Regions from separate parts of the Roseburia sp. 499 genome, predicted to be linked through region 1. Evidence: predicted binding sites of a transcription regulator. Region 1 holds the regulator's gene; the other holds the start of a gene.
What was found. The regulator HrcA, encoded in region 1, represses chaperone genes, less so after heat shock. The targets are predictions, from matches to a motif close to TGTTAGCACTCNNNNNNNNNGAGTGCTAACA.

Region 1 (15,440 bases):
TAGTTCCGGTAATCAATAAGATTGACTTACCAAGTGCAGACCCGGAACGTGTGGTAGAAGAAATTGAGGATGTCATTGGAATTGAAGCTCAGGATGCACCAAGAATTTCTGCTAAAACGGGATTGAATGTAGAAGAGGTTTTAGAACAGATTGTGTCCAAGATACCTGCACCTGGCGGAAACCCTGATAATCCATTACAGGCATTGATTTTTGATTCTTTATATGATTCATATAAGGGAGTTATCGTGTTCTGTCGTATCAAAGAAGGAAGAGTGAAGCCGGGAACTACTATTAAGATGATGGCAACCGGAGCATCAGCGGAAGTAGTTGAAGTAGGATATTTTGGTGCCGGACAGTTTATTCCATGTGAGGAGTTAAGTGCCGGAATGGTTGGCTATATTACAGCTAGCATTAAGAATGTAAGGGACACTCGTGTGGGTGATACTATTACAGATGCTAATCGCCCTTGCAGTGAACCACTTCCGGGTTATAAGAAAGTAAATCCAATGGTATATTGCGGAATGTATCCTGCAGATGGAGCCAAATATCCAGACTTACGAGATGCATTGGAAAAACTGCAGTTAAATGATGCAGCTCTCCAATTTGAGCCGGAAACATCCATTGCACTGGGATTTGGTTTCCGTTGTGGATTCTTAGGTCTTTTGCATCTTGAAATTATTCAGGAACGTTTGGAACGTGAATATAATCTGGATCTTGTTACTACAGCACCTGGAGTTATTTATAAAGTTCATAAGACAAATGGTGAGGTAATTGAACTGACGAATCCATCTAACTTACCGGACCCATCAGAAATCGAATACATGGAAGAACCAATGGTAAGTGCAGAAATCATGGTAACCAGTGAGTTTATCGGAGCTATTATGGATTTGTGTCAGGAACGACGTGGTGTTTATATTGGTATGGAATATATGGAAGAAACCCGTGCTTTGATTAAGTATGATTTGCCGTTAAATGAGATTATCTACGACTTTTTTGATGCGTTAAAATCCCGTTCCAGAGGATATGCGTCCTTTGATTATGAGATGAAGGGGTATGTACGTTCTGAATTAGTGAAGCTTGATATTTTGATTAACAAGGAAGAAGTGGATGCACTTTCCTTTATTGTACACAGTGATAGTGCCTATGAGCGTGGAAGAAAGATGTGCGAGAAGTTAAAGGAAGAGATTCCAAGACATTTGTTTGAAATTCCTATTCAGGCAGCAGTTGGTGGAAAAGTAATTGCCAGAGAGACCGTAAAGGCAATGCGAAAAGATGTATTGGCGAAGTGTTACGGTGGTGATATCAGCCGTAAGAAGAAACTGTTAGAGAAACAGAAGGAAGGAAAGAAGCGAATGCGTCAGGTGGGAAATGTAGAGATTCCACAGAAGGCGTTTATGAGCGTGTTGAAACTGGATGATAAATAGGGGAGCAGGGATATGACAGTGAGAGAAAAAGAATTAGAACTATATGTTCATATTCCGTTTTGTGTACAGAAATGTCGTTACTGTGATTTCTTATCAATGCCTGTGGATGAGAGTGTTCGCAGGCATTATGTGAATAAAGTAATAGAAGAAATAGAGCAAAAAGCAGGAAATTATAGTGTGTATGGAGTAACTTCTATTTTTTTGGGAGGTGGTACGCCATCCATACTTTCCGGTACGCAGATAGTAGAGATTATGGAAGGATTGCAGAAGAATTTTTGCATAGAAACGGATGCAGAAATTACCATAGAGTGTAATCCGGGAACGTTAACACAGCAGAAACTTATCGCATACAAGAAGGCAGGAATTAATCGGTTGAGTATGGGCTTGCAATCTGCAAGTAATCATGAGTTGAAAAAGTTGGGGAGAATTCACAGTTTTGAAGAGTTTTTGCATAACTATGATTTGGTACGGAAATGTGGATTTGACAATGTGAATGTAGATATCATGTCAGCATTGCCGGGACAGACAGCTGCTGATTGGGAGTATACGTTAAGGGAAGTTTTAAAATTAAGACCGGAGCATATTTCAGCATATAGTCTGATTATTGAAGAGGGAACACCATTCTATCAGGAATATGAAGAGGATGAGAAACGTAGGGAAGATGGCGAGGAACCGCTGATTCTTCCAAGTGAAGAGACAGAACGTGCTATGTATCAAATGACAGGAGAATTACTGGGACAAAAGGGATACGAGCAGTATGAGATTTCCAATTATGCGAAAAAGGGAAAAGAGTGCAGACACAATATTGGCTATTGGACCAGAAAAAATTATCTGGGTCTCGGACTTGGAAGTGCTTCCTTAATTGAAAATGTGCGTTTTTCCAATACCTCAGATTTACAAGAATATTTGAATGGAAATTTTGAACCACAGGGAAAAGATGTGTTGGAACGAAAAGAACAGATGGAGGAATTCATGTTTCTGGGGCTTCGAATGAGAAAGGGAATTAGCAGAAAGGACTTTCTAGAGAATTTTAACGTAGAGATAGAAGCGGTTTATGGGGAAGTCATAAAGAGGATGACAGCACAGGGATTGTTGAAACAGCAGGAAGGACAGATTTTTCTTACGGAAGAAGGAATATCTGTAAGTAATTATGTAATGAGTGAGTTTTTATTGTGATAAATTAGGAGGAGAGAAAATGAAGATTGATTCACATGTGCATATAGGCGGAGAATATTTGGGATTTCATATGAATGAGGAAATGGTATTGGAAATGATGAAAAAATATCAGATTGATTATGCCATTGTTTCGAATGTTGATGCAGGAGAATTGGATCATTCACAGAAGTTGATTCCGAAGGAACACCAGATAAGTCAAGAGGATGCCGTAAGAAGAAACATTGATTTTGCAAGAAAAAATCCGGGAAAGATTGGTGTTGCAGTATGGGCAAAACCAATTTTACAAGGAGTAACGGAAGAGTTAGAAGAGATTATTCGGGAAAATCGAGATGTGATTCAGGCGATAAAACTTCATCCCTATCATATGAACCTGTCACCAACTGATGAAAAGGTGTTACCATATATTCGTTTAGCGGAAAAGTATCAATTGCCTGTAGTGTCACACACGGGTGGATGTGAGGCGGCAGAACCGGTATATTTATATGAAGCTGCGCAAATGTTTCCAACCATTCCATTTATAATGGTACATATGGGGCTTGGAACAGATAATAAAGAGGCGTTGGATTTGCTTGGAAAACAAGAAAATCTATATGGAGATACCACATGGGTTCCTATCAGCACTACGATTGAGGCAATACGACGATATGGAAGTAAGAAAATGCTATTTGGAAGTGATGCACCAATCGATGGAGTGGACACTTATCTTTGTAATCCTAAGGGAGAACGTTCCGTGTATCAGGATTATTTCCAGGTATTGCCCGAAAAAATCAGTAGTGATGCATATGAGGATTTGATGTTTCGAAATGCTATGCGGATATTTAGTGCCATGTGATTAACAAATAACAAAATACAAAGTGAAAGAGGATGACTGGATGGATGCTAGAGATGATTCTATTAGCCAAAAATGAAAAAATATTGATTTTGGCTAATAGAAAAATAGTGGTCTAAAAAAGAAATTTCTTGTTAGGGGCAGTCGCCCGATGAAATGATATAAGTTGAGAAACGAGCCGAGTACACTCGAAAAGTTGGCACTTTTCTCGTTAGGGGCAGTCGCCCCATAAATCTAAAAGAACAAACGAGCCGAGAACGCCTGAAAAGTCTAAAGCCTTTCCAGGCTAGGGGCAGTCGCCCCATAAATTAAAAAAGACAGATGTTTTTGTAAGCAAGCTTCCAAACATCTGTCTTTTTTAATTTACTCGGCTCGTTGCTATCTAAATCTTAAAAAAATATAAATTCTAAGAAATACTATTGACAACTCAAAATGATAGTGATATGTTAAGTACATAGATGTTAGCACTCCAATAAGATGAGTGCTAACAAGGAAAAGAAGGAGGGTGCAGATGGCAGAGTTAGATGAAAGAAAAGTAAAGATTCTGGATGCGATTATTCGTAATTATCTGGATACAGGTGAGCCGGTAGGTTCCCGAACAATTTCAAAATATTCTGATTTGAATTTGAGTTCTGCGACCATCCGAAATGAGATGTCTGATTTAGAGGAAATGGGATATATTCTCCAGCCTCATACTTCTGCAGGTAGAATTCCTTCAGATAAGGGTTATCGCTTTTATGTAGATAATCTGATGAAGGAAAAGGAACAGGAAGTTACTGAAATGAAGGAGTTCATGATTGAACATACTGAGAAGATGGAACAAGTGTTACAGCAGATGGCCAAGATGCTGGCAGTAAATACCAACTATGCGGCGATGATAACTGCTCCGTCTTATCAGAGAAACAAGGTAAAGTTCCTTCAACTATCTCAGGTGGATAATGATCAGATATTAGCGGTTATTGTTATGGAAGGTAACATCGTAAGGAATAAAATGATTCCTACAAGGGAAGCCTTGGACAATGAGACTATGCTGAAATTAAATATTCTACTGAATACAAGTCTGAATGGATTGTCAGTAGAGCAGATTAATCTGGGAACCATATCTAAATTAAAGGAACAGGCAGGAATTCATAGCAACATCGTAAGCGATGTATTGGATGCATTGGCAGGTGCGCTACAGGAAGATGAAGATTTGGAGATTTACACCAGTGGTACTACAAATATTTTAAAGTATCCGGAATTACGAGATTCCCAGAAGGCAAGCGAGTTATTATCTGCGTTTGAAGAGAAAAAACAGTTGGCTGATTTAGTTAATGATACATTAACGTCCGAAGAAACAGGTATTCAGGTGTACATTGGTGATGAATCACCGGTCAAGAATATGAAGGATTGTAGTGTGGTAACAGCCACATACCAATTGGGCGAGGGATTGCAGGGAACCATTGGAATTATCGGTCCAAAGCGTATGGATTATGAAAATGTGGTGGACAATCTTAAGACATTAAAGGTTCAATTGGATAATGTATTTACAAAGCCGAAGAAAGAATAGAAAGGTGGTTAAGGAATGGCAGAAGAACAAAACAAGGACATAGATATGGAAAATGAAACTGTAGAAGAAATGGAAGAAACTGTAGAAGAAACATCCGAAGAAATCGAAGAAGTAACCGAAGAAACAGAAGCTTCCGAAGAGGAAACACCAGAAGAAGGTGACGAGAAAAAAGGTTTTTTCAAGAAAAAGGAAAAGAAAAGTAAGCAGGATGAAAAGATTGAAGAGCTTACAGACCGCGTGAAACGCCAGATGGCAGAGTTCGATAATTTCCGTAAACGTACGGAAAAAGAAAAGGCTCAGATGTTTGAAGTAGGCGCGAAAAGCGTTATTGAAAAGATTTTGCCAGTGGTAGACAATTTTGAAAGAGGTCTGTCAGCAGTTCCGGAAGAACAGAAGGAAGATGCTTTTGTACAGGGAATGGAAAAGGTATATAAGCAGTTGATGACAGAACTGGAAAGCTTGGAAGTAAAGCCAATCGAAGCAGTTGGAACAGAATTTAATCCGGAATTCCACAATGCAGTAATGCAGTTGGAAAATGAAGAATTAGAATCCGGTATGGTAGCTCAGGAGTTACAGAAGGGCTATATGTACCGTGACACAGTAGTAAGACACAGTATGGTAGCCGTAGTACAGTAATCATACTGATAAAATAGCAAACATTTAATTTTAGATAATCATATTTATAGGAGGTCTCTATTATGAGCAAGATTATTGGTATTGACTTAGGAACAACAAACAGCTGTGTAGCAGTTATGGAAGGTGGTAAACCAGTAGTTATCGCCAATACAGAAGGAGCAAGAACAACACCATCTGTTGTAGCATTTACAAAAACAGGCGAAAGATTAGTTGGTGAACCTGCAAAACGTCAGGCTGTTACAAACGCAGAGAAGACAATCTCTTCTATTAAGAGAGAAATGGGAACAGACCATAAGAGAAAGATTGATGACAAGAGTTATTCTCCACAGGAAATTTCTGCTATGATTCTTCAGAAATTAAAAGCAGATGCAGAGAACTACTTAGGAGAAAAAGTAAGCGAAGCAGTTATTACTGTACCGGCATACTTCAACGATGCTCAGCGTCAGGCAACCAAGGATGCAGGTAAAATTGCAGGACTTGATGTAAAACGTATCATCAACGAGCCTACAGCAGCAGCTTTAGCATATGGTCTTGATAATGAAAAAGAACAGAAAATCATGGTTTACGACTTAGGTGGTGGTACATTCGACGTTTCCATCATTGAAATCGGTGAAGGTGTTATCGAAGTATTATCTACTTCCGGAGATAACAGATTAGGTGGAGATGACTTCGACCAGAAGATTACAGACTACATGTTAGCTGAATTCAAGAAAACAGAAGGAATCGACCTTTCTAACGATAAGATGGCTCTTCAGAGATTAAAAGAAGCAGCAGAAAAAGCAAAGAAGGAATTGTCTTCTGCAACTACAACTAACATCAACTTACCATTCATCACAGCAACAGCAGAAGGTCCAAAGCACTTTGACATGAACCTGACAAGAGCAAAATTTGATGAATTAACACATGATTTAGTAGAAAGAACTGCTGTACCGGTACAGAACGCATTGAAAGATGCAGGACTTACAGCTTCTGATTTAGGTCAGGTATTGTTAGTAGGTGGTTCTACACGTATTCCAGCTGTTCAGGATAAGGTAAAACAGTTGACAGGAAAAGAGCCAAGCAAATCTTTGAACCCAGACGAATGTGTTGCTTTAGGAGCATCTATCCAGGGTGGTAAATTAGCAGGAGATGCCGGTGCAGGCGAAATCTTATTGTTAGACGTAACACCATTGTCTCTGTCCATCGAAACAATGGGTGGTGTAGCAACCAGATTGATTGAGAGAAATACAACAATTCCTACAAAGAAGAGTCAGATTTTCTCTACTGCAGCAGATAATCAGACAGCTGTTGATATCAACGTAGTACAGGGTGAAAGACAGTTTGCAAGAGATAACAAGTCCTTAGGACAGTTCAGATTAGACGGAATTCCACCAGCAAGACGTGGTGTACCTCAGATTGAAGTAACCTTCGATATTGATGCAAACGGTATCGTTAATGTATCTGCAAAAGACCTTGGAACTGGAAAAGAACAGCACATTACTATTACAGCTGGTTCTAATATGTCTGACGAAGATATCGATAAGGCAGTAAAAGAAGCTGCTGAGTACGAAGCACAGGATAAGAAGAGAAAAGAAGCAATTGATACAAGAAATGATGCAGATTCCTTCGTATTCCAGACAGAAAAGGCATTAGAAGAAGTAGGCGCTAACATTGATGCAAACGATAAGGCAGCAGTAGAAGCAGACTTAAAGGCATTAAAAGATATGGTAGAAGCACATCCAAATGCAGAAGAGATGACAGATGATCAGGTTGGCGAAATGAAAGCTGCAAAAGAAAAATTAATGGAAAGTGCACAGAAAGTATTTGCAAAGATGTACGAAAATGCACAGGCAGCTCAGGGAGCAGCAGGAGCAGGTCCTGATATGGGAGATGCTTCTTACAACAGTGCAGATGATGATGTAGTAGATGCAGATTATAAAGAAGTATAGGCATTGACTGTGAGCACTTAATGAGATACTAAGAACTTTAGGAGCCATATTAGAATTCAATTCTAATATGACTCCTTACAGTGTAAGAGGGAATTAATCATGGCAGAACAAAAAAGAGATTATTATGAAGTCCTGGGTGTGGATAAGAATGCAGATGATGCTGCAATCAAAAAAGCATATCGTCAGTTAGCAAAGAAATACCATCCGGATATGAACCCGGGCGATGCAGAAGCAGAGAAGAAGTTTAAAGAAGCATCCGAAGCGTATGCCGTATTAAGTGACCCGGAGAAAAAACGTCAGTATGACCAGTTCGGTCATGCTGCCTTTGATGGCGGAATGGGCGGTGGAGCCGGCGGTTTCGATTTTTCCGGTATGGATATGGGAGACATTTTTGGAGATATTTTCGGAGATTTCTTCGGAGGTGGCAGACGTCGTTCTGCAGACAATGGTCCAAGAAAGGGAGCAAATTTACGTGCAGTAGTTCGTATTTCCTTTGAAGAGGCAGCTTTTGGATGCGAAAAAGAAATCGAAATTACATTAAAGGATGATTGTACTACCTGTCATACCACAGGAGCAAAACCGGGAACTTCGCCGGAGACCTGTACAAAATGTGGTGGAAAAGGAAAAGTGGTTTATACCCAGCAATCTTTCCTTGGAATGGTACAGAATGTTCAGACTTGTCCGGATTGTGGCGGAAGCGGAAAAATCATCAAGGAAAAATGTCCGGATTGTCATGGAACAGGATATATTGCAAGCCGTAAGAAAATCAAGGTTAAGATTCCGGCAGGAATTGACAATGGTCAGAGTGTAAGAATCCGTGATAAAGGTGAGCCGGGAACAAACGGCGGACCAAGAGGAGATTTACTGGTAGAAGTAAATGTATCCAGACATCCGATTTTCCAGCGTCAGGATATGAATATATACTCTACAGCACCAATCTCCTTTGCACAGGCAGCTTTGGGCGGTGAGGTACGTATTAGCACCATTGATGGAGACATCTTATATGATGTAAAGCCGGGAACTCAGACAGATACTAAGATTCGCTTAAAAGGAAAGGGTATTCCATCCTTACGCAATTCAAATGTCAGAGGAGACCATTATGTTACTTTGGTGGTTCAGGTTCCAACCAGCCTAAATGAAGAAGCAAAGGAAGCACTTCGGAAGTTTGATGAAGTCAGCGGGCAGTCATTAAAGAAGCAGGATGGTGCGGCAGGCACAGAGAAGCATAAAAAGAAAGGTTTCATGGATAAATTAAAGGAGTCTTTTGAGGATAATTAGAATTGTAGTTAATAAACAGAGACAGATAGCTGTGAATTATGGTCAGATTCGTAGCTATCTGTTTTTTTTGACGAAATGCGAGAAAATATCCTATTGACAAACTAGGTTATTAAAAATATAATAAAATTTATATGAAAACATAGCGAGAAAGGGTAGAAAAATGGACATAAAAGAAGAAATAGCACAGTTAAAACAGCAGAAGGATTTTGTAATTCTGGCTCATTATTATGTAGATGGAAAAGTGCAGGAAATTGCAGATTATGTAGGAGATTCCTATTATTTAAGTAAAGTCGCAACTGAGATTCCAAATAAAAATATTTTATTTGCCGGGGTTTCTTTTATGGGAGAAAGTGCCAAGATATTGAATCCGGAGAAAAACGTATATATGGCAGATTCCACAGCAGATTGTCCTATGGCACATATGATTGACATAGACAAAATAGAACAGGTGCGGAAAGAATATGAGGATGTAGCAGTGGTCTGTTATGTGAATTCCACTGCAGAGATAAAAACCCATTCGGATGTCTGTGTTACTTCTTCCAATGCAGTAAAGGTGGTTAGGAATCTGAAAAATAAATATATTTTCTTTATTCCGGATAATAATTTGGGACATTATGTAGCACAGCAGATTCCGGAAAAAGAATTTATTTTTCATGATGGTTTTTGTCATGTACATAAAAGCATAGAAGCGAATCTGGTGCAGAATGCGAAGAAAATTCATCCGGATGCGTTAGTTCTTGCACATCCTGAATGTACCGGAGATGTATTAGAGTTGGCAGATTTCGTAGGAAGTACATCACAGATTATTGATTATGCAACGGAAAGTACAAATGAGAAATTTATTATTTGTACGGAAATGGGTGTGTTCTATGAATTATCACAGAAAAATCCAGACAAGAAATTTTATTCTGTAGGACATCGTCAGTTTTGCCCGAATATGAAGAAAATATCTTTGGAAAAGGTGGTAGAGGTATTAAGGAATCCGACAAATGAAATTGTATTAGAGAAAGAGACCATAGAAAAAGCCAATGTACCGTTAGAGAGAATGCTAGAATTAGCAGAAATATAGTAGAGAAATGATGGAGGTCTGAGACGTTATCTTGGACCTCTAATCATTTGGTTAAGAAAATTTTGGGTTGACAATATTTGTAAGAAACATTAAAATTAATTTTGAGTTTAGAGGGATGAGTAAGGATAAGGGGAATTAGGGAAGTTCATAATCATAACTTGTCATTCGATGAGTTGCTAATTCAGTAAAATATCCGAAACACAGAAAATGAAATAGAATGAATTTATTCTGTAAGACGTAGGAGTTAACCATTCCTTATCTCAGACTAATAACAAAAATGAGAGAGTAGAAAGGAAAAGAAAAATGTACGAAATGGTAAAATTTATTTTGGTAGGGGCAGTTGCAGTAATGGGGCTTTTTATGGCGGTTTGTCCTCAAAAAGCGGTAAAAGCGGAAGAAAAGGAAAATGAAAAGAGTTTAGCAAGTATGAGAAAAAAAGGCATTATGTTAGCAGTACTAGCAGTTGTTTGTGGTGTAGTATTTGCAATTTCTCAATTTATGATTTAAGTTTTTTTTGTTGCTATTTATTACCATATATTGTATAATGACGTCGAATGGTGTTGAAAAGACACTATATACGGGAGTTTATAGTTAGGCTTGGACAGAAGATTTTTTGTCCGTAATATGGTAAAGGAGGCAGGGTAATGAGCCAGTCTGGTGCAACAGCCCAGTGGCTGTTCCAGGATACTGCAGAAGGGGAATATCAGAGGCAGAACTTAAGAAGAGAGAGGCAGAAACTTGCAGAAGAGAAAAGACTATTAGAAAAGGAAAAAAGAGAATTTCACTGTAAGAAGCAGTTGGAGGAAAAGCGTCTTGCACAGGAAAAGAAATTATTTGAGATGAAGTGGAAGATACTGGAAGATGAACTGCAGAAGCTTGCCAGAGACAGACAGGATATAGAACTGGAGAAAGAGCAGTATTATAGTAATATGAATGAGAACTGTTATGTGGAAGGAAATGGGCAGAGAATTATAAAAGGAGAACTGTTCTTTTCAGGTGTTGGTAATGAGCGTGCATTAAAAAAGCGTTATAAAGAATTGATTAAGATTTTTCATCCGGATAATGTTGATGGAGATAATGATACGCTTCTGGAAATCAACCGAGAATATGACAATTTAAAAAAGGCATTTGAGCTATAAGACAAATACAAAAGGCTGTTGTATGATTTTTCATGCAACAGCCTTTTGGTATGAGTATGATATGTATTAGTTTTGAGTGAAATGAGATTCCAAATCAGTAGAAAGATTGGAAAGAAGTTCGATTTCAGAAGAAATATTTTTGATAGAATCATTTTGGGAAGAAATGGTTTCTGTAATATTCTGTATCGTAGCAGAATTTTCTTCTGAAGTAGCAACTAATGTTTCAATTTCATTTTGAATATGTGTGAAATGCTCCTTTACATGATCAATGATTTCATATTCTTCCTCTACAATCTTATTTGCTTCTTCTGTAGTGGTGTTGATGTTGGCGAATACATTTAGTAGTCCATCAACCATCTGAACGCTGGCAGCGGCTTCTGTTGCTCCAGCGGTGATTTCTTTTGAAACTTGATTGGTGGTATCTACCAGCCAGGTTAAAATTCTTTGAATATTATTGGCTGCTTTGGAACTTTCTTCTGATAATCCACGAATTTCGTCAGCAACTACCGCAAATCCGCGTCCGTGTTCCCCAGCTCTGGCTGCTTCGATAGAAGCATTTAAGGAAAGCAGGTTGGTTTGAGAAGCGATAGAATTGATTTCACCAAGAATGGAGGTGATTTTGTCCATTTCAGTTAAGAGAGAATCCGTAGACTCTCTTGCGGAATTTACAGTCTGTTCCATAGAAAGGATAGAATTCTTTGCATCCTCAACAGCTATGTTACCGTTCGAAACTGCATCCTGAACTTTTTTAAAGCCATTATCAAGTTGTGAAGCTAATTCATGGTTGTGGTTGATTTCAGTTGTAGCAGCATTGATTTTATCCATAACAGTTACCGTTGCATTTGCAGTGTCTTCTACTACTTGTCCCATCTGCTGTGCAGCAGACTGTACGTTGGAACTTCCGTCTGCAAGTTCATGTACAGCATTCATACTTTGATGAATGGAAGTGTTTAGATTTGAGGAAATACCGTTAGCAACTTTAGAATTTTCCTGCACGACTTTCAGCGCATCTTCTGTTTTTTGAACAACTCTGGAACCGCGTTTGATAGCAAGGTAGAGTAGAATGGAAGTAACAATGAATAAAACTACTTTAGTAGCAGCTCCTGCGATGGTATAATCCCCTCCATCAATGACTTTTGGGTCAAATATGAGACATAGAATGGAAATGGCAGAGAATGGAATAGCAAAATAAATAATAACATTCTGAATAAAGTAAGAAGTTGTCATAGCAAGCAATACATAATTTGTGATATAAGCAATAGAGTTTCCACCGACGATGGAAGCAAAAATCAAAGTGGCAATTGCAGCTGGAAAAATAAGTAATAATGCTTTCTTGGTGTCACTTAATGGAGAAAAGTAACCAATTGTAGAGATAATACCGGCAATTATTACAGTAAGGACGCCCATAATGCCTCTGGTTGAAAATCCAAAACCGATAAAAGAAAGAATAGCCAGTGCGATAACAGAGCACCAGATGATAATTAGATTGTTTCTATGCAATTTTTTCATAAATAATCTCCTTTATAAAAACGAAAAAATTTGTATAGAACTGAAAATAGGATCTTTTTCCTAATTATAACCACATTGTTAACGGAAAACAAGCTATTTCTTCTGATTTCTTGCTTTTTATAAGGGGTTATGGTATTATTATGAATAGTTTTGTCCAATAATCAAAAGTTAAGGAAGTAAGAGGAAAAGAAAATGAAGTGGAGTAAATATACGATTAAAACCACCACAGAAGCAGAAGATTTTGTGAGCAGTATGCTGGCAGATTTAGGCGTGGAAGGTGTGGAAATTGAAGATAATGTGCCGTTGTCTTTAGAGGACAAGGGAGAAATGTTTATTGATATCCTTCCGGAACTTCCACCGGATGAAGGAATCGGTTATGTCAGTTTTTTCCTGGATTCTGATGGAGATAATGAAGCATTGCTTGCTCAGGTGAAAGAGGAATTGGATAACCTTCGGGTATTTGTAGAGGTTGGAGAAGGAACGATTACCGAGAGTGAAACAGAGGATAAGGACTGGATTAATAACTGGAAACAGTATTTTAAATCCTTTGCCATTGAGGATATTTTTATTAAACCGACATGGGAAGAAATGCCGGAAGACAATCAGTATGAATGCGTGATTGAGATTGATCCGGGAGCATCTTTTGGAACCGGAAAGCATGAAACTACCCAACTTTGTATTCGTCAATTGCGGAAATATATGAAGGATGGAGACAAGGTATTAGATGTAGGATGCGGAAGCGGTATTTTGTCTATCGTTTGTCTGAAACTCGGAGCCGGTCATGTGTCTGGAACAGATATTGACCCGATTTGCATGGATTCTGCAAGAGAGAATATGAATGTGAACCATTTAGGTGAGGAGTTGTCAGATTTTTATTATGGAAATTTGATTGATGACAAGGAATTACAGGAAAAGGTAGGAACAGAATGCTATGATATTGTAGTTGCGAATATTTTAGCAGAAGTTATTATCCCTATGGCACCGGTGATTCCAATGAGATTGAAAAAAGGTGGAATTTTTATAACTTCCGGTATTATTGATTTTAAGGAACAGCAGGTAAAAGAAGCGATAGAAGCCCAGGGACTTGAGATTTTAGAGATTAATCATCAAGGCGAATGGGTAAATATCACTGCAAGAAAGAATTAATTAGGAGAGAGGTATGTTTCAGTTTTTTGTAGAGCCAGAGCAGATACAAGCAGAGAATGTAATTATTACAGGCAGTGATGTGAATCATATCAAAAATGTCCTGCGCATGAAGGCTGGGGAGCAGGTACGCATCAGTGATAATTGTGGGGGAGATTATCTTTGCGAGATTAATGAGGTAGCATCAGAACAAGTAGAATTGCACATACTGGAAAAGTGTGATAATACGGAGCTTCCGGTGAAGATTACACTGTTTCAAGGATTGCCCAAAAGTGATAAGATGGAGCTGATTATTCAAAAGGCAGTAGAACTTGGAGTTAGTGAAATTGTACCGGTTGCCATGAAAAACTGTGTGGTAAAGTTGGATGAAAAGAAAGCAAAGGCAAAACAGAATCGCTGGCAGGCAATTGCAGAAAGTGCGGCAAAACAGTCAAAACGAAGTATCATACCTCAAATTGGTGAAGTGATAAGCTTTTCACAGGCAGTGGCAAGTGCAAAGAATATGGAAGTAAGATTAGTACCATATGAAAATGAGCGTGGAATGGCACATACCAGAGAAATTCTGGGAAAAATAGAAAAGGGATCAGAGGTTGCGATTTTTATTGGACCTGAGGGTGGATTTTCATCTTCTGAAATCGAACTGGTAAAGGATGATATGGAACTGATTTCATTAGGAAACCGCATTTTGCGAACAGAAACAGCAGGACTTGCAGCGCTTGCTATGATAATTTTGGCAATAGAAGATTAGAAAGAGTGAATAGAATGGAAGCATATTTTGATAATTCGGCAACGACGAAATGTTCTGCAAAAGCAGCAGAACTTATGATGAAGGTGCTGACAGAGGATTATGGGAATCCTTCTTCGCTACATTTAAAGGGAGTGGAAGCAGAGGATTATATCAAAGAGGCACGAAGCCGGATATGTAAAACCATGAAAATCAATGATTCTGAGTTGATTTTTACTTCTGGTGGGACAGAGTCTGATAATATGGCAATTATCGGAGCTGCTATGGCAAACAAACGTAATGGAATGCATCTGATTACTACGAAAATAGAACATGCGGCAGTGGGAAGTCCTATGAAGTTCTTAGAAGAACAGGGATTTTCTGTGACGTATCTGGATGTAGATGAAAATGGATTGATTTCCCTTGAGGAGTTAGAACAGGCAATTACACCGGAAACTATATTGGTATCTATTATGTATGTGAATAACGAGATCGGAGCGGTAGAGCCAATTGAAGAAGCAGCAAAGATTATAAAAGCAAAGAATCCAAATACGTTATTTCATGTAGATGCAATACAGGCATATGGAAAATATCAGATTTATCCCAAACGAATGGAAATTGATATGATGTCAGTCAGCAGTCATAAGATTCATGGTCCGAAAGGTGTTGGCTTTTTGTATGTGAAGGAAAAAACAAAAATTAAACCAATTATTTACGGAGGCGGACATCAAAAAGGAATGCGTTCCGGAACAGAGAATGTACCTGGGGTAGCAGGAATGGGACAGGCAGTAGCCGAGGCATATGAGAAGTTTGAAGAGAAACGGGAACACCTCTACAAGTTAAAAGAAGCTTTTTTAGAGGGAATCCAAAATTTTGAATGGGCACATGTGAACGGAAAGACTGGAAGAGACAGTGCACCGCATATTGTGAGTGTAAGTTTTGATAATGTTCGTAGCGAAGTGTTGCTTCATGCATTGGAAGATAGAAATATTTTTGTTTCTGCGGGAAGTGCATGTTCTTCTAATAAGCCGGCAGT
Region 2 (15,440 bases), 520 kb from region 1:
ATACTTGCGAACAAAAGCAAGAAGCAAAGTTAATACAGGAGAAATTGACTATGGGGAATTGGTAAAAGGTAAGTCAGCGTTAGAAGTGCTTCGGTATGTAGTAAGTTCCTATCAGACAATGAATGAGGATTCGGATATGTTGCAATTCTATCGATTCATAGTGTCAGAGCGTCCATTTAACGAAGATGCAGCAAAAATAATGGTGGCAGAAACCGAGAAAATGATACTTGCTACGAAACAGTTGTTTTATGCTATGCAGGTACAGCATGTGATGAATTTTTCCAATGTGGATATGGCGGCATTTTCGTTTGCTATGTCGGTTCATTCTATCATCAATTATATAGAGGACAAAAAAACAGCCGGAATAGAGGAGGATGGAAAAATGATGGAGGATTTTCTGGAGGAATTCTGCAAAATATATGGAACGGAATAAAGAGAAAGTAACAAAGGATTAAAAGATATGAATAGAAGTGAAAATAAAAGAAGTATGATACATTATATGGGATTGCTGGGAATTATTAGTTTGATTTCCTATACGTTGGCAGTTGTTTTTTCGCCATTGGCTTATCCGGGGTATGACTGGATGGCACAGGCAGTCAGTGATTTAAGTGCGCAAAATGCACCATCCGAAATGTTGTGGAATCAGTTGTCAAGCCTTTATTGTGTATGCGGAATGATTTCTGTCATGATGGTTTGTGTATATGTTTCTTATAAGAAAGTATGGAGTAAGACCATTCGGGTAGGAATTTATTTGTTTGCAGCAATGAACTGGATTTCTAACGTGGGATACAAAATGTTTCCATTGTCGGACAGTGGGTATGCCGGAAAATTTCAGGATATCATGCATGTATATGTGGTTACGTCATTAACAGTTATGCTATCCATTGTATCTCTTGTTGTCATTATCATCGGAGGTTTTCGCAAGAGTACCTGCCGTTCTGTCGCAGGATGGGCTTTGTTTGCACTGCTTATGATGTTTGCCGGAGCAATCGGAACCGGAGCAGTACCAAAGGAGTATTTTGGTATATTTGAGCGGTTCAGTGTATTTGCAGCAACCGGATTTAATGCGGTGCTGGGTGTTTATTTGTTTCAGGGATTCCGGCAAGGGAAGTAAGACCTTCCTTGTGCATCCGCTAGACGTTATCTAGAATTTCAAGTTGAAATTCCACGACACAATGATGATTTACCGGATTAATTGGAAGAAGATAACGTTCTAGTGGATTTTCTTCTGTCCGGTATCCCCATTTGGTGCTTATTTTTCTCATATGATTGATAATAGTTCCAAAATTCTCAATGGAACCATTATAATAAGCAGATACAATTTTCCTTTTCGGATAATGTAGGATAAGTTCATCTTCACAGGGATTGACCGGTAATATTAATGTCAGTTTTCCCGTAGAATAATCATGTCTGGCCATATAGCTTATCTGCTGTTGCAGTGTGATATGCCGCCTTTTGGCATAGGATATTATTTCATTAAAATGATTTGTAATTTCTGTAGGGTCTATAATGTCCAGAGTTTTAGTAATTCCGTAGAAATCATATCGTTCTCGTACAACGATTTCTGGGAATTCATTGGTATCCAAGACACCTCGAATCAGTGCAATCTGCATGTTACATATGTCAATAATATTCTTGAGACTGTGTATTTTTTCCTCTTTTGAAAAAGTATGATTTAAATATTTTTTAATTTCTGAAATACCAAATCCCAAGGAGCGAAGTTGTACGATATTTAGTAGCTGGGTGATATCTTCTTCGTCGTAAATACGGTAATCTGAGGAAGATTCTCTTTTTGGGGGTGGCATAAGGCCTTCTTTTTCATAATATCTTATGGTCTGGGTGGATACGCCACAGACTTTAGCGATGTCTTTTATATGGTACATAAAATTCCTTTCAAAAAAACTTTACTTTATAGTGCACTATAAGGTTTATATTTACAGTGTAACAAGAAAATAAAAAAGATGCAAGAAAGGATAGTTTATGAAAAAGAAGTTATTATTAGTTATTGGTTTATGTATTGGTATAACGGCAACGGCCTGTTCGTCGAATTCAACTAAGACAGATGAGGCGGTTCAGACCGAGCAAACAAATACAGTAGATGAAACAGAGGAAGATAGTGAGACAGAAGAAATAAGGCCTGATTATCTGTTGGCAGATTTGCCATTCGATGGAGAGGAATGTACTGTTCCGGATACAGTAGCTTCTCCGGAAAAATATACCTATGTTGATGAGACATTAAGAATTACACAGGAGCAAAAAGATGCTTTTATAGCGGAATATGGCGAAGAAGAGTATGAAAGTGCAACATCTTCACTTTCACAAATGTTTCATATACAGAAAAATTCACCGATATATCCTTCCTATACAACAGAATTGAAAGAAACGTATACAATGGAGGATGTAGTTCTTACGTCTGAACTGGATGGACATCATATTACTGCCGATTATATTTTGCAATCCGGTTCCAAAGATAATGATACAGTTATCATGGTTCATGGAATTAGTGGAACACGTCGCAGTATGAAAACAGATATATTATTTTATCTTAGTTTAGGATACAATGTGTTAACTTATGACCAGAGAAGTTCCGGTGAAAACGATGGATTCTTCTATACATTAGGAGTATGGGAACAATATGATCTTATGGACTGTGTGAATTATGTGGATGAACAGATTTCAGCAGATAAGAAAATAGTTGTTCTTGGTCAGTCATCAGGTGGTACAAGTGCAGGACTAATACTTGGAAATAAGGAAGCACAGGAAAAAGTTGATTATGTAATTTTTGATTCTCCGGTTATGAGTATGTATGATATTCTGAAGTCTAACTTATATCGATATGTTAAGAAAGATCAGGTTGACTATGTGATGCAAAGCTGTGAAGATTTTATGAAATTTATGTATGGTTTTGGATTTGAAGATGGAGAAGTGGCGAATTTTGTGGCTGACACAACGATTCCGGTTCTTATTTTGACAAGTGAGGTGGATGATATTGTGCCTATGGAGCAACCACAGCGTATATATGACACAATCAAAAGTAATAATAAAAAAATTGTGATTTCAGAAATTTCCGGTCACTGTGCAATGAAAGATACCGAACACGAATTATATGAAAAAGAAGTGAGAGATTTTTTAGGATTATAAATTACCTGTCATAAATCTACGTTCCGTAGGTTGTAGTCATGATGTGAATCCTTTACAATACATGTAACGATTAAATGTGAAAGAAAAGAGGATGAAGGATAATGAACTATATAACAGGAACTGTGATTAGAGAATTGCGGGAAAAGAAAAAGTTGACACAGAAGGAATTGGCTGAAATTCTATGCGTTAGCGAAAAGACAATATCTAAGTGGGAAACAGGCAGAGGCCTTCCGGACATCGGGATTTTACCTGAATTGTCCGGAAGTCTTGGCATTTCCGTTGCGGAACTTCTTACAGGAAAACTTGCCGAGAACGAAAATCGTGAGGCAAATATGAAAAAACAGCAGTTTTATGTATGTCCTGTATGCGGAAATGTAATTGCAGCAACAGGGAAGGGAGTATATAGCTGTCATGGCATCACCCTTCCTGCGTTAGAGCCGGAGGAACCGGATGAAGACCACAAAATTATTCTGGAAATGGTAGAGAGCGAATACTGCGTGATGGTAAAGCATCCGATGACAAAAACACATTACATTTCTTTTATTGCCTATGTGACCAGTGATTGTATGGAATATAAAAAACTCTATCCGGAGCAAGATGCGACAGTGAGGTTTACACGAAAAGGGCATGGGTTGATTTATGCATATTGTAATAGACACGGATTGTTTCAGGTAAGGGTATAGGAGAGGAAAGTATGTGTACAGTTTTTACCGGTATAGAACCGCAGTGTTATTTTTTGGCAAAGAATTATGATTGCTTTGTAAATGGAGGAATGGTGTTTACCAATAAACGAAAGGTAAAAAGAAAATCACTGGTTGTTCCACCCGAAAAAGAGTTGGAATGGGTATCTCATTTTGGAAGTGTGACTTTCTCACAATCGGGGAAGGGGATGCCTGTCTGTGGAATCAATGAGAAGGGACTTATTGTAGAGCAGGCAACTTTTCCGGCTGCGTTGTATCCGGATACCACAGAAAAGGAACATATCAGCTGTCTGGAAGCCATTCAGTACCTTTTGGATTGCTGTGCAGATGTGGAACAGGCGATTCAGGCATTTTCAGATTTTGCAATTAGTAATCAGTCGGCGAAGCTCCACTATTTTCTCATGGATAAAAAGGGGAATCGGGCAATCGTAGAATTTGTAAATGGAGACAAGAAGGTGTTTCAGGGAAAAACAATGTTACCCATTCTTACCAATAGCAGTTATGAAGCACTTTGCCTTGGAAAAAAGCAGAACACATCTGAGTATGAAGAAAATTCCTTTATGCGTTTTCAAATTGTAAAGGAAGCCTTGGAAAAAGAAAATTCCTTGACAGTGGATTCTGCTTTTGCTATTTTGGAAAAAGCAGAGAGAAAGGATACGGTCTGGAGTGTTGTCTATGATCTTACAGCGAATAAAATTTATTTCCGGGATGAAAAGCGAAGGATTAAGGAAATTCATTTGGAGGAGATTGATTTTAGCGAAAATGCGGCTTCTAAACTTTATGACTTGGAGGATGACAGGGATGAGTTTTTATGGGAGCCATACAGCAGACAAGAGAATCGGAAAAACATTGAAAAATTCTATGGGAATCCATTGGTATTGCAGGTTCTGAATTTACCTAATGCAAAGTTTGTCATTGATTCTTTTGATGAGCATATTTCAAGAATAGAAGAGGGAAAGCTGTAAGTTGCCGTAAGAAAAATGAAAAGAGGTATAAGAAGTGGAAGTAAGACAGATATCAGAAATGAATAGAGAGAAAATGCGAGAGCGTATTATTTCGTATTTAAATAAATATGGTTTTTCTGAGTATGAAAGCATTGAAATTGCAAGTATGTTTCAAATGGAGAAGGTGAAGAAAAATCAAGTGATTATTGATATGAATGAAAGTCTAGATAAGATATTTCTTATAACCGAAGGAATTGCCAGAGGCGTATATTTTGATATGGATGGGAAAGAGTGTACAAAATGCTTTGCCACAGAAGGAATGTGGTGTGGGGTATATAACTATATAAAAAGAACACCATATGAATTTCGGATAGAGGCAATAGAAGATATGGCATTGGCAGCAATTTCCGTGAAAGATTTAGAATTGGTATTTCAAAGAATAGATAGATGTGAGAAGATTTTTAACCAACTGTGTATGGAGACTTTTTTGAAGGAAGAGCAGAGAAATTATCAGCTCCTGATGCTAAATGCTGAGGAAAGATATAAAAAGTTTGTAGAAGATTTTCCGAATATAGCGAACCGTGTGAAGCAGGAATATATTGCCTCATATATTGGAGTTACACCTAGTTCGTTAAGTAGAGCATTGAAAGAAAAAGATAATTTATTGTCATATGACAATGAAATAAGCTCTCCAAAATGATATATTGCATTCAAATATAATAGAAAAGAGGAAAGAAAATGAATGCAGTATTAATAACAGGTGCATCATCAGGTATTGGTGAATGTTTTGCTAAGAGATGTGCAAGTCAGGGAAAGAATTTGGTTGTAGTTGCCAGAAATGAGGAAAAACTTTTTCAGTTAAAAAAGGAATTGGAAGAGAAAAATAAGATAACAGTAACCGTGATAAAGGCAGATTTATCCAATGCCAATGCGGCAGAAGAAGTTTTTCGAACAACACAAAGTAATAATATATTTGTAGAAATGCTTATAAATAATGCAGGTTTTTCTACCAAAGGGTTATTTCATAAAGACGATTTTGAAACAATGGAAAATGAGATGAATGTGAATATGCTGGCGTTGACAAAACTATCATATTTCTATGTAAATGAAATGGTTGAGAAAAAGAAAGGGATGGTCATAAATATTGCATCCGCAGTCTCATTTAATCCATTGCCATATGGTGCGGTTTATTCAGCCACAAAGTCATATGTGTTGGCATTAACGGAGGCATTGTATTATGAATATAAAGACATGGGAATCAAATTTTTAGCAGTGTGTCCGGGTGCAACGGATACTCATTTTTTTGATAAGATAGGAAGAATGAAAGGAGAATTAAGGAAACCGGAAGATGTAGTGAATACAACATGGCGAGCTGTTGCAAAGAAAAAGATAGTTGTGTGTGATGGAGTGATGTCAAAACTACAATCATTCATGCCAAAAATTCTGTCAATGAAAAAAAGAGTTGCAATAACAGGAAGAGTAGGAAAAAATACTTGGGGAATATAGTGGAGAAAAAGAAATTTTATATTAAAAATTGAAAAAAGAACAAATGTTTGGTACAATAAGGACATCTAGAAAGTGGAAGGAGAATTCACATGGAACAGATGTCCTTATTTGATGATAGAAAAGTATATGCACCTTTGGCAAGCAGACTTCGCCCGGAGAATCTGGATGATTTTATCGGGCAGGAGCATCTTTTGGGGCAGGGAAAGATGCTACGTCAGCTTATAGAAAGAGACCAGATATCCTCCATGATTTTCTGGGGACCGCCCGGTGTGGGGAAGACAACACTTGCAAGTATTATTGCCGGTCATACCAAGGCAGATTTTATTAATTTTAGTGCAGTTACCAGTGGGATTAAGGAAATAAAGGAAGTTATGGCACAGGCAGAGAATGCCAGAAAGATGGGGATTCGTACCGTGATGTTTGTGGATGAGATACATCGGTTTAACAAGGCGCAGCAAGATGCTTTTTTACCCTTTGTGGAGAAAGGAAGTATTCTTCTTATCGGTGCTACTACGGAGAATCCTTCTTTTGAGATTAATGCGGCGCTTTTATCTCGTTGCAGAGTGTTTGTCTTAAAGGCACTTACCGAGGAAAATTTGGTGCAGCTTTTGAAAAATGCATTAAAAGCGCCGGCAGGTTTTGGCAATCAGAACGTTCATATGACAGAAGAACAGATTCTGGCAATTGCAAAAGTGGCAAATGGAGATGCGAGAACAGCGCTAAATACATTGGAAATGGCAGTGTTAAATGGGGAACTTGCGGCAGATGCTTCTATTACTGTGACAAATGAGGGGATGGAACAGTGTATTAGCAGAAAATCTTTACTCTATGATAAGAACGGCGAAGAACATTATAACCTGATTTCAGCTCTGCATAAGTCTATGCGTAATTCCGACCCGGATGCGGCAATATATTATATGCAGCGAATGTTAGAGGGTGGGGAGAATCCACTTTATATTGCAAGGCGGCTGATACGTTTTGCCAGCGAAGATATAGGAATGGCAGATAGCGGAGCTTTACAGGTGGCAATAGCAGCATATCAGGCATGTCATTTTAATGGTATGCCTGAGTGCGATGTGAATCTGGCACATGCGGTAACCTATCTTTCCATGGCACCGAAGTCAAATGCACTTTATATGGCATGTGAGGAAACAAAGAAGGATATTCGTACCAGACGTACTGACCCGGTACCACTTCAGATTTGTAATGCACCTACCAAACTGATGGAAGAACTTGATTATGGAAAGGGATACGAGTATGCTCACGATTATGAGAATAAGCTGACGCGAATGCAGTGTTTGCCGGATGCCTTGGCAGAACGAAGATATTATCGTCCAACCAGTCAGGGAGCGGAACGGCAAGTAAAGGAGCGCCTAGAAGAGATAAGGGAGTGGAAAAGGAAAAAATAGATAATTTAATCTTACATTGACAGAATAAAAGTAAAGGTGTATAACATAAATACGAACAAAAATATAAAACGGTCGTAAATGGAGGAGAAAATGAGAACGAGAACATTTTCAGAAGAGGAAAAGAAAGAAATAAAACAAAAAATGAAAGAAGTGGGGATGCCAATGTTAAAAGAGCAAGGGCTAATACATATGTCCATTAGCAAACTTGCGAATGCAGTTGGAATAGGGAAAAGTACATTTTATAGTTTTTATCCATCAAAAGAGGAATTTGTAGAAGATATGCTGGCTGACAACAGGAAACAACTGTTAGAAGATTTGCAGGCTGGTTTACAGGGGAGAGAGAGATACTCTATTGAAGAAAGCAAGGCAATAGTGCGAAAGATGGTAATGGATGCAGATAATATTTATCAGAATTTTTCTTCTGAAGACGAGGCTGCCCTTAAGAAAATGTACGAAAAAAGAGGGGTTCCTTTTGTAGACTTGGAGAAAGAAAAGCGTGTTATTGAGTTCATTACATCTATGATGGATGGTGTAAAGAAAAACCTCGATTATGCGGTTATTGCAAATATCATTAAGATTATTGTTCTTTCCTATGAGCAAAAAGAGATGCTACATGAATCAGGGGTTGAGAGAACCATGGATATAATGGTTGATTTATTAATTGATTCAATTTTTGAAATGTAAGGAGACGATGGTGATGATAAAGGTATTCGCAATTATAGGTATCATAGGCGGAATGTTATGTGCAGTGGCAGATTTGCTTTTGGATTTAAAAGGGGACGATAATCAGAAGCTTGGAAAAATGAAAATGATAGACAGTAAGTGGAAAGTAATGTCTCATGGAAGATTTGTATGGTCAGATATTCTTGCGATGTTTGCTGTTCCTATGTATTCATGTGGCTTCGTGGCACTTATGATGCAGCTATATAAGGTAAAAGTTGAACTGGCAATGGGAATGACAATCATGTTTTTGTGTGGGGCAATGGGGGGATTTATGATTCACACATTTCTGTGTATGATGCCTACGATATATCAGAAGATAATAGAGAAGGCAGATTTTGAAATAGCTGAGGATGTAATTGAAGGAGTATTTCGACAGATATATGTTCCGTTCTTTGTATTGTATTCTATGTTAGTTATTGTTCCTGCATTTATAGTTATGGGACTTATTGCTTTTGGAATCTTAGAACTGCCATTGTGGTGTATCATTCTTAATCCCTTGTGTTTTCAACTAATAGGTCTTTTATTTAGAGCAACCGGACTCAAGATTTTCGTTGATGCGCCAAGTTGCTGTGCAGCAAGTCTTGGACTTGCAATGTATGGAGTATTAGCATTGATGCTGATTTAGTTGGGAGAGGGGATTACTTTACAGTAAGAATGAAACGGTCACACTTTTTTCACAATTTTATTAGCACTCGCCTCTTGACAGTGCTAATAACAAGTGTTATAGTACAACTAGAACAAAGGAAAAGGAGGAAGGACCTATGATGGCACCAGGAAAACATTATCCAATGAAAAGTGATATAAGGGAAAGGGATGATAAATATGTGTTGGAAATTGACCTTCCCGGATTTCGAAAAGAAGACATAAAGGCATATATCCAGAATGGATACCTGATTGTATCTGCATTCCGAGAAAGGGAAAAGAACAAAGAAAATCACAAGTGGATTCGTCAGGAACGATATTTTGGTAACTATCAGAGAAGCTTTTATATTGGCACAGGAATTTCACAGGAGGATTTGAAGGCATCTTATCGATTCGGTGTTTTGAGAATTCAGATTCCAAAGATACCAAAGCATTTGGAAGATAATGCAGGAAACATTCAGATAGCATAAAATAGTAACAATTTAGAAATAGAATTTTATAGAGTTTAAGGAGGAATGACGTATGTTAGCACCTAGTATTTTGGGAAGAAGTTTTGTAGATGATTTTTTCAATGATTCATTTGATGATATGTTTCAAGAGATGTTTCGTACACCGTATGAACATGCCAGTGCAGGCGGTCTGATGTGTACTGATGTGCAGGATATGGGTGACCATTACCAGATGGAAATGGAACTGCCGGGGTATCAGAAGGAAGATTTAAAGGCAAATCTGAAAAATGGATATCTGACTATTTCTGCGGAACACAAAGAAGAAAATGATCAGAAGGATGAAAATGGTAAGTTTGTCCGCAGGGAGCGTTACATGGGACATTGCCAGAGAAGTTTCTATGTCGGTGAAAATATTACTCAGAATGATATTCATGCCGGATTCGAGGATGGTGTTTTGAAACTGACGATTCCGAAGAAAGAAGCAAATGCAGTCGAAGAACAGAAATATATCGCTATTGAATAATAAGTAGAACGAGATGAAACACGCTTTGCGAGTTTCACTCGTTATCGCGGTGCTCCTCGAATGCCCATGCAAGCATGGCATTCTCATCGCTACTCGCGTAAATAAAAAGAGGAAAGAAATCTTAAAAATTTAGGATTTCTTTCCTCTTTTCATATGTTATATTACCACAAAATCGCTAAAATTTCAAGACTACTAATCAATCCGTGAACGCTGTATAATCGAAAAACCATATGCAGAAGGGAAGGTAACGAAATGGAAGAAAAGGATTGGTTAGAGCTATTGTCGGGAAAAAATCAGCTTCAAAAAGTAATTGATATGAATCAAAAAACGGAGAAGTTTGGGCTTGCACTTACTGAGGAAGAAGCAAAGTTGTTAGTAGAAAGGAGGCAAGAAAACTTAAGAGAACAGCAGCGTGTAGAATTTGGAGAAGGAATACTGCCGAAGCTGATTTTTACTTTTTGCGATTCGCCTTATATTTATCAGGAAAATTATGTGGAGACAATCACCAGATTGCAGGAGATTTTTTATCTATACAAAAATGAGTCTATGGATGAATTAACAGATGATGAGTTGCTTGATTATATGAAAGAGGCTTTTGAAGGGGAATGTGAAGGCTCTTTGGAATTTTTAGAGGAAACAGTGTTGGAAGGATTTGCCAGAAATATTAGAAGAGAAGGAAATTTTTTCTTCGGAAAGAACTATAAAATAAGGGGAGGAGAGAAAGAAGATGAATAATTATGAAATGGAAGAGCTCTTACCCCTTGTTGCAGAGCTTACAGAAAAATACACTTCAAAGGAAAGTACCTCTATTTCTTATGAAAGGGCGAGACAGCTCATGGAGGCAGTTATTTACTGTATTCATCAGTGTGAGGATGACAATCAGTTAATCAGTGCAGAAAAATTGTCTGCAAAAGATGCGTATTATTTTGGGTGTGAAAAGCTAAAGGAAAAAGTGAAAAGGACCCAGACCGCCTATAATAAAATGATTATAGATTTTAATTCCTTTGGCAATGAGAATTATAATGATACGGTAACCAAAGGGATTCCGGGATTTTTTCGATATTATGATATTTGGTTTGCGCCGCAGGAAACTATTATTACAATGGATTATCCCACAATCTGCCCAATGAAAGGAGTTACCGGAATAGATGCCATTGAAAAATATGTGGAATACATTTCTTATGAACAAAGATTTATGGGAGCATTGCCGGAGAATTATGTATGTGAAATACTATATAGATTTCAAAAAAGCTACAAAAAGCAGTTTTACAATATTTGCAGTATTATTTTGCGCCATATTTTAGGGCATATGATAACCGGACAAAAATTAGGGATGGTTGCTTCTGATGAGGATTATATAAGGTTACAGGAGATTATTCAGGCACATGACAAAGCCTGGCTAGAAACGAGACTTGTGAATTTATTGGAAAGTCTAATCCGGGAAAAGTACGAGGGAAACCTATTGATGCAACTTTATCTGAAAGAGGACCTCAAAGACTTTGCAACAGAGATGTATCTTGCAGCACAAACCCAAAATCTACCGAAAGTGATTGTGTTATAGTAACAATACAGCATTGAAAGGTAAAAATAATTCGCACTAAATCATATGAAATTACTGTGGTTTTCTCTGTAATAAGGTAAAATAGAAGAAAAACTTTATCGCAGAGGTGCAAAATGAGCCGAGAGCAGGAAAGAATCAGAAAGAAACTTGAAAACAATCCCATTGCTGAATGTAATAAGATTCAGAACAGATTTTGTCCGGAACTATTTTCGATGTTCGGCAGAGTAAAAGATCCCCGTAATCAGAGTTACATTGATTATTCTTCAAGAGTCATGCTTGGAACTATGTACTATAAAAGTATTGCAGGGATTTCGAGCATGCAGGAAATGACAAGAACCTTTAATGATGAGAAAATCTGCAGAAATTTATACAGATTCATGGGAGAAGAAGTAAAAGATTATATGCCCCATGGTGTGACAGAAAATGAATTTCTGGAAAGATTAGATCCAAGGGAGTTAGAGAATGTTCAGCAGAATATCGTATATTCCATGATTCGTCGAAAGACCTTTGATAATGCCAAGGTGTTAAAGAAATGGCAGATTATTGTAGATGCAACCGAATTGGACGAAGGATACCAAAAGAAGAATGAGCATTATCTGAGCCGGTGTTACAACAGAGGCTCAGATAAAGAGTACATTAAGTATCACAGAAGCATACTTGAGGCAAAAATATACTTTGGAGAAAATCTTGTATGCAGTATTGCATCAGAAACAATAGAAAATTCGGAGAAATATATAAATCAAAGTGATGAAGCAGTAAAACAGGATTGCGAAAGTAAAGCTTTTGTAAGACTTGCTGCCAAAATCAAACAGAAATTCCCGAGGCTGCCAATTATCATTACGGCAGATGGACTGTATGTTACAAAAACAGTTTTACAGATATGTAAAGATTATCATTGGGATTACATTATCCGATATAAAGAAGGCTGCGCTTCATCAATAGCTAAAGAATACCGTGCACTTCCGGAAAAAGAAACAATTGGAACTGATATAGAGTATCAGAATAAAATCATGTTCAATGACTTTGACGTGAATCTAATCTATTATCGGGAAAGGTGGATTGTAAAAGGTGAAGAGAAAGAAAGAGAGTTTGCCTGGATTACAAGCATCGAGATTACGAAAAGTAATGCAAAAAAAATCGTACGTGCCGGACGTAACAGATGGAAAATAGAAAATCAGGGATTTAACCGCCAGAAGCATTGGCAGGGAGATATAGAGCACGCATGTAGTTGGAATGAGCGGGCACAGAAGAATCACTATCTGATGGAACAGATAGCGGATTTTGTGAAGCAGCTATATGAGTATTTCTATCTTGAAAAAAATGGAATAAAAAAGCTGCAAAAAAATATATCTCCTGAATTGTTAGCCAGCTTTGGACGGCAACTAACAGAAACAGAAGATATACCAGTTCAACTGAATAACTCAGTTCAAAACTGAATTAATTGTAGCAAAGAAGGTGATGCCTGCCAAGAGGAAAATGCAAAATTTATTCACAATTTTTTTTGACAGGAATTTGTGTAAGTATGCAATGTGGATAACTTAAGACATTTTCACACGAAATGTCGAAGATAAGCATTTTACGGAAATGGTAGGCTATAAAACAAATTTACCTTTCAATGCTGGTAACAATACAATTTGATTGATATTATGACACTGGTACTATAAAATAGTAATTGTGAAACAAAGGATAAAGTGTTTCACAAGGAGGAAATAAGGAATGTATCATATAGTAATATGTGACGATAATACAGAGGATTTGAAGCGGTTCGTGGATTTTGTTCAATCAAGTAGAGAGTATGAGAATAGTATGAAAATCAGTACATATTCTTCCGGTGTTGATTTTTTAGAAGCGGGAAAAGAGGCAGTTGATTTGATGATTTTGGACATGCAGATGACTGGAATGGATGGATATGAGACTGCCATGGAACTGCGTACCTATAATAGTCAGGCGGTGCTGGCATTTTGTTCTTCTGTGTGTATGCCAAGTCCGGAACATTTCAATGTTCAGCCTTACCGTTATCTTTTAAAAGATTATTCAGATGAAAAAATAATGCAGGCAGTAGATGAGTTATTGATAGAGATGAAACGTCGCAGTTATAAAAAACGGTTGGAAGTAACCCAGGACGGCAAAGCAATATTATTAGAAGCAGAGGAAATCTTATATCTTGGTAAACTAAAACGGGGAACTAAAGTAGTGCTTGCGGCAGATGCAGCATTATATGGGAAGGTCACAGATCTTGTGATTCGGGAAAAGTTGGAAGAATTAGAGAAGGAACTACTGTCGGAAGGATTTGCAAAGCCGCATTCCAGTTATCTGGTGAATCTGAAAAGAGTGAGGGCAGTAGATAATATGGAATTGTTGTTGGAAAATGGAGAAGGAATTAATATTAGCCGTTCCTGTCGGGAGAAATTTCACCATGCTTTTTCAGAGTTTTTTAGCAGAAAATACAGAAGAAGGACAAGTTAGAGGTTATTTCTTCCATATTATTTTTGAATAAAGGCAAAGTGATATAATGGGAAAAAAGATAGGAGGGGCATATGCAGGAATTTTTTTGGCTAGTATCAGGAATTTTAGAAGTTTATCCTGATTTATTCACGGTTGTGCCGTGAAAGTGGCTGAAAGCCACATTGTTACTGTATTTTAACTGAATATTGCTTTTCACTTATTAAGTGAATAAAAAAAGAGCATCCAAATGTGGTAAAATTAAGGTGTCGAATCTTAAATCATAACCCAAAAGGAGCCCTTTATGAGTATTGTAAACACCTTATCTCTTGAAAGCAATAGACAAATTAAAATAAATTTTGACGGAGGTGATTTGTCCTCCGATGCAGGCTTACTTCTTATCAAAGAATTCGTAAGCAAACTTGGTATTGATAAGCTTTTTGACAAAGCTTTCAAGACCAATGATTCTGCATTATTCAGATATCATACGGATCAGAAAAATCTGCTCCAGATGATATATATGATCATTGCCGGTTATTTCGAAGATGATGCTTCCGATGAACTTACAAATGATCCTGTATTCAAGTCTGTACTTGAAAAAGATGCCCTTGCATCACAACCTACGGTATCAAGATTTTTTAACCGTACGGATGAAGATACCTTAAACCAGTTCCTTACTATTGGCAGAATGCTGAGAAAGAAAATCTACAGTATCCAGATGCCACAGGCTGTTATTCTGGATCTTGATTCCACTCTTCTTGATGCATATGGTAAACAGGAAGGAAAAGCCTTTAACTTCCACTATCAGAGTAATGGATACCATCCGCTTGTCTGTTATGATGGAATGACCGGGGATCTGATTAAAATCCAGCTTCGTGATGGAACACAGTATTCCTGTACCGGAGTGGTTGACTTCCTGCAGCCGATACTTGATGAATACCTGAACGATTATCCGGCAATCCGTATTCTGCTTCGTGGTGACAGCGGTTTCGCTACGCCTGATCTTTATACGCAGTGTGAGGAAAATGGCACAAGCTATGTTATCCGGCTGAAAGAGAATGGAATTCTCCGTGAAAAAGCATCCCATCTTGTGGATGAACTTGATGAGATAACAAGGAATAACAAAGTTGATTATGCGGTAGTTTATGGTGAATTCATGTACAAAGCAGGTTCATGGCCTTATGAAAGGCGCGTGGTCTGCAAGGTTGAAAAGCCAGAGAACCAGATGATTTACATGTACACATTTATTGTCACAAACATGGATTCCTCACCAGAGTATCTCATCAAATTTTACTGCAAAAGAGGACTGATGGAAAACTTCATCAAAGAAAGCAAATCCGGTTTTGATTTCGCTTCCGTAAGCAGTCATACCAGAATGGTAAATGCCAACAGGCTTCAG

Region 2: the regulator HrcA is predicted to act here: its motif matches at 9,108-9,138, upstream of BIV20_RS06345 (Hsp20/alpha crystallin family protein).

What each region holds. Positions count from the first base shown of each region.
Region 1 is NZ_CP135164.1:1,784,111-1,799,550, reverse strand. It holds gene lepA (translation elongation factor 4) at 1-1,424, shown strand, start outside; gene hemW (radical SAM family heme chaperone HemW) at 1,437-2,600, shown strand; gene BIV20_RS08965 (amidohydrolase family protein) at 2,620-3,432, shown strand; gene hrcA (heat-inducible transcriptional repressor HrcA) at 3,941-4,978, shown strand; gene grpE (nucleotide exchange factor GrpE) at 4,994-5,614, shown strand; gene dnaK (molecular chaperone DnaK) at 5,677-7,542, shown strand; gene dnaJ (molecular chaperone DnaJ) at 7,642-8,820, shown strand; gene nadA (quinolinate synthase NadA) at 8,981-9,889, shown strand; gene BIV20_RS08935 (hypothetical protein) at 10,193-10,396, shown strand; gene BIV20_RS08930 (hypothetical protein) at 10,534-11,028, shown strand; gene BIV20_RS08925 (methyl-accepting chemotaxis protein) at 11,095-12,537, opposite strand; gene prmA (50S ribosomal protein L11 methyltransferase) at 12,730-13,683, shown strand; gene BIV20_RS08915 (16S rRNA (uracil(1498)-N(3))-methyltransferase) at 13,697-14,428, shown strand; gene BIV20_RS08910 (cysteine desulfurase family protein) at 14,443-15,440, shown strand, end outside.
Region 2 is NZ_CP135164.1:1,266,691-1,282,130, forward strand. It holds gene BIV20_RS06290 (TetR/AcrR family transcriptional regulator) at 1-433, shown strand, start outside; gene BIV20_RS06295 (DUF998 domain-containing protein) at 461-1,114, shown strand; gene BIV20_RS06300 (helix-turn-helix domain-containing protein) at 1,134-1,883, opposite strand; gene BIV20_RS06305 (alpha/beta hydrolase) at 1,981-3,141, shown strand; gene BIV20_RS06310 (helix-turn-helix domain-containing protein) at 3,243-3,824, shown strand; gene BIV20_RS06315 (carcinine hydrolase/isopenicillin-N N-acyltransferase family protein) at 3,836-4,807, shown strand; gene BIV20_RS06320 (Crp/Fnr family transcriptional regulator) at 4,842-5,486, shown strand; gene BIV20_RS06325 (SDR family NAD(P)-dependent oxidoreductase) at 5,525-6,292, shown strand; gene BIV20_RS06330 (replication-associated recombination protein A) at 6,382-7,701, shown strand; gene BIV20_RS06335 (TetR/AcrR family transcriptional regulator) at 7,792-8,385, shown strand; gene BIV20_RS06340 (DUF6796 family protein) at 8,399-9,049, shown strand; gene BIV20_RS06345 (Hsp20/alpha crystallin family protein) at 9,186-9,536, shown strand; gene BIV20_RS06350 (Hsp20/alpha crystallin family protein) at 9,589-10,038, shown strand; gene BIV20_RS06355 (DUF6323 family protein) at 10,291-10,773, shown strand; gene BIV20_RS06360 (DUF6179 domain-containing protein) at 10,766-11,599, shown strand; gene BIV20_RS06365 (transposase family protein) at 11,713-13,035, shown strand; gene BIV20_RS06370 (LytR/AlgR family response regulator transcription factor) at 13,316-14,065, shown strand; gene BIV20_RS06375 (IS1380 family transposase) at 14,346-15,440, shown strand, end outside.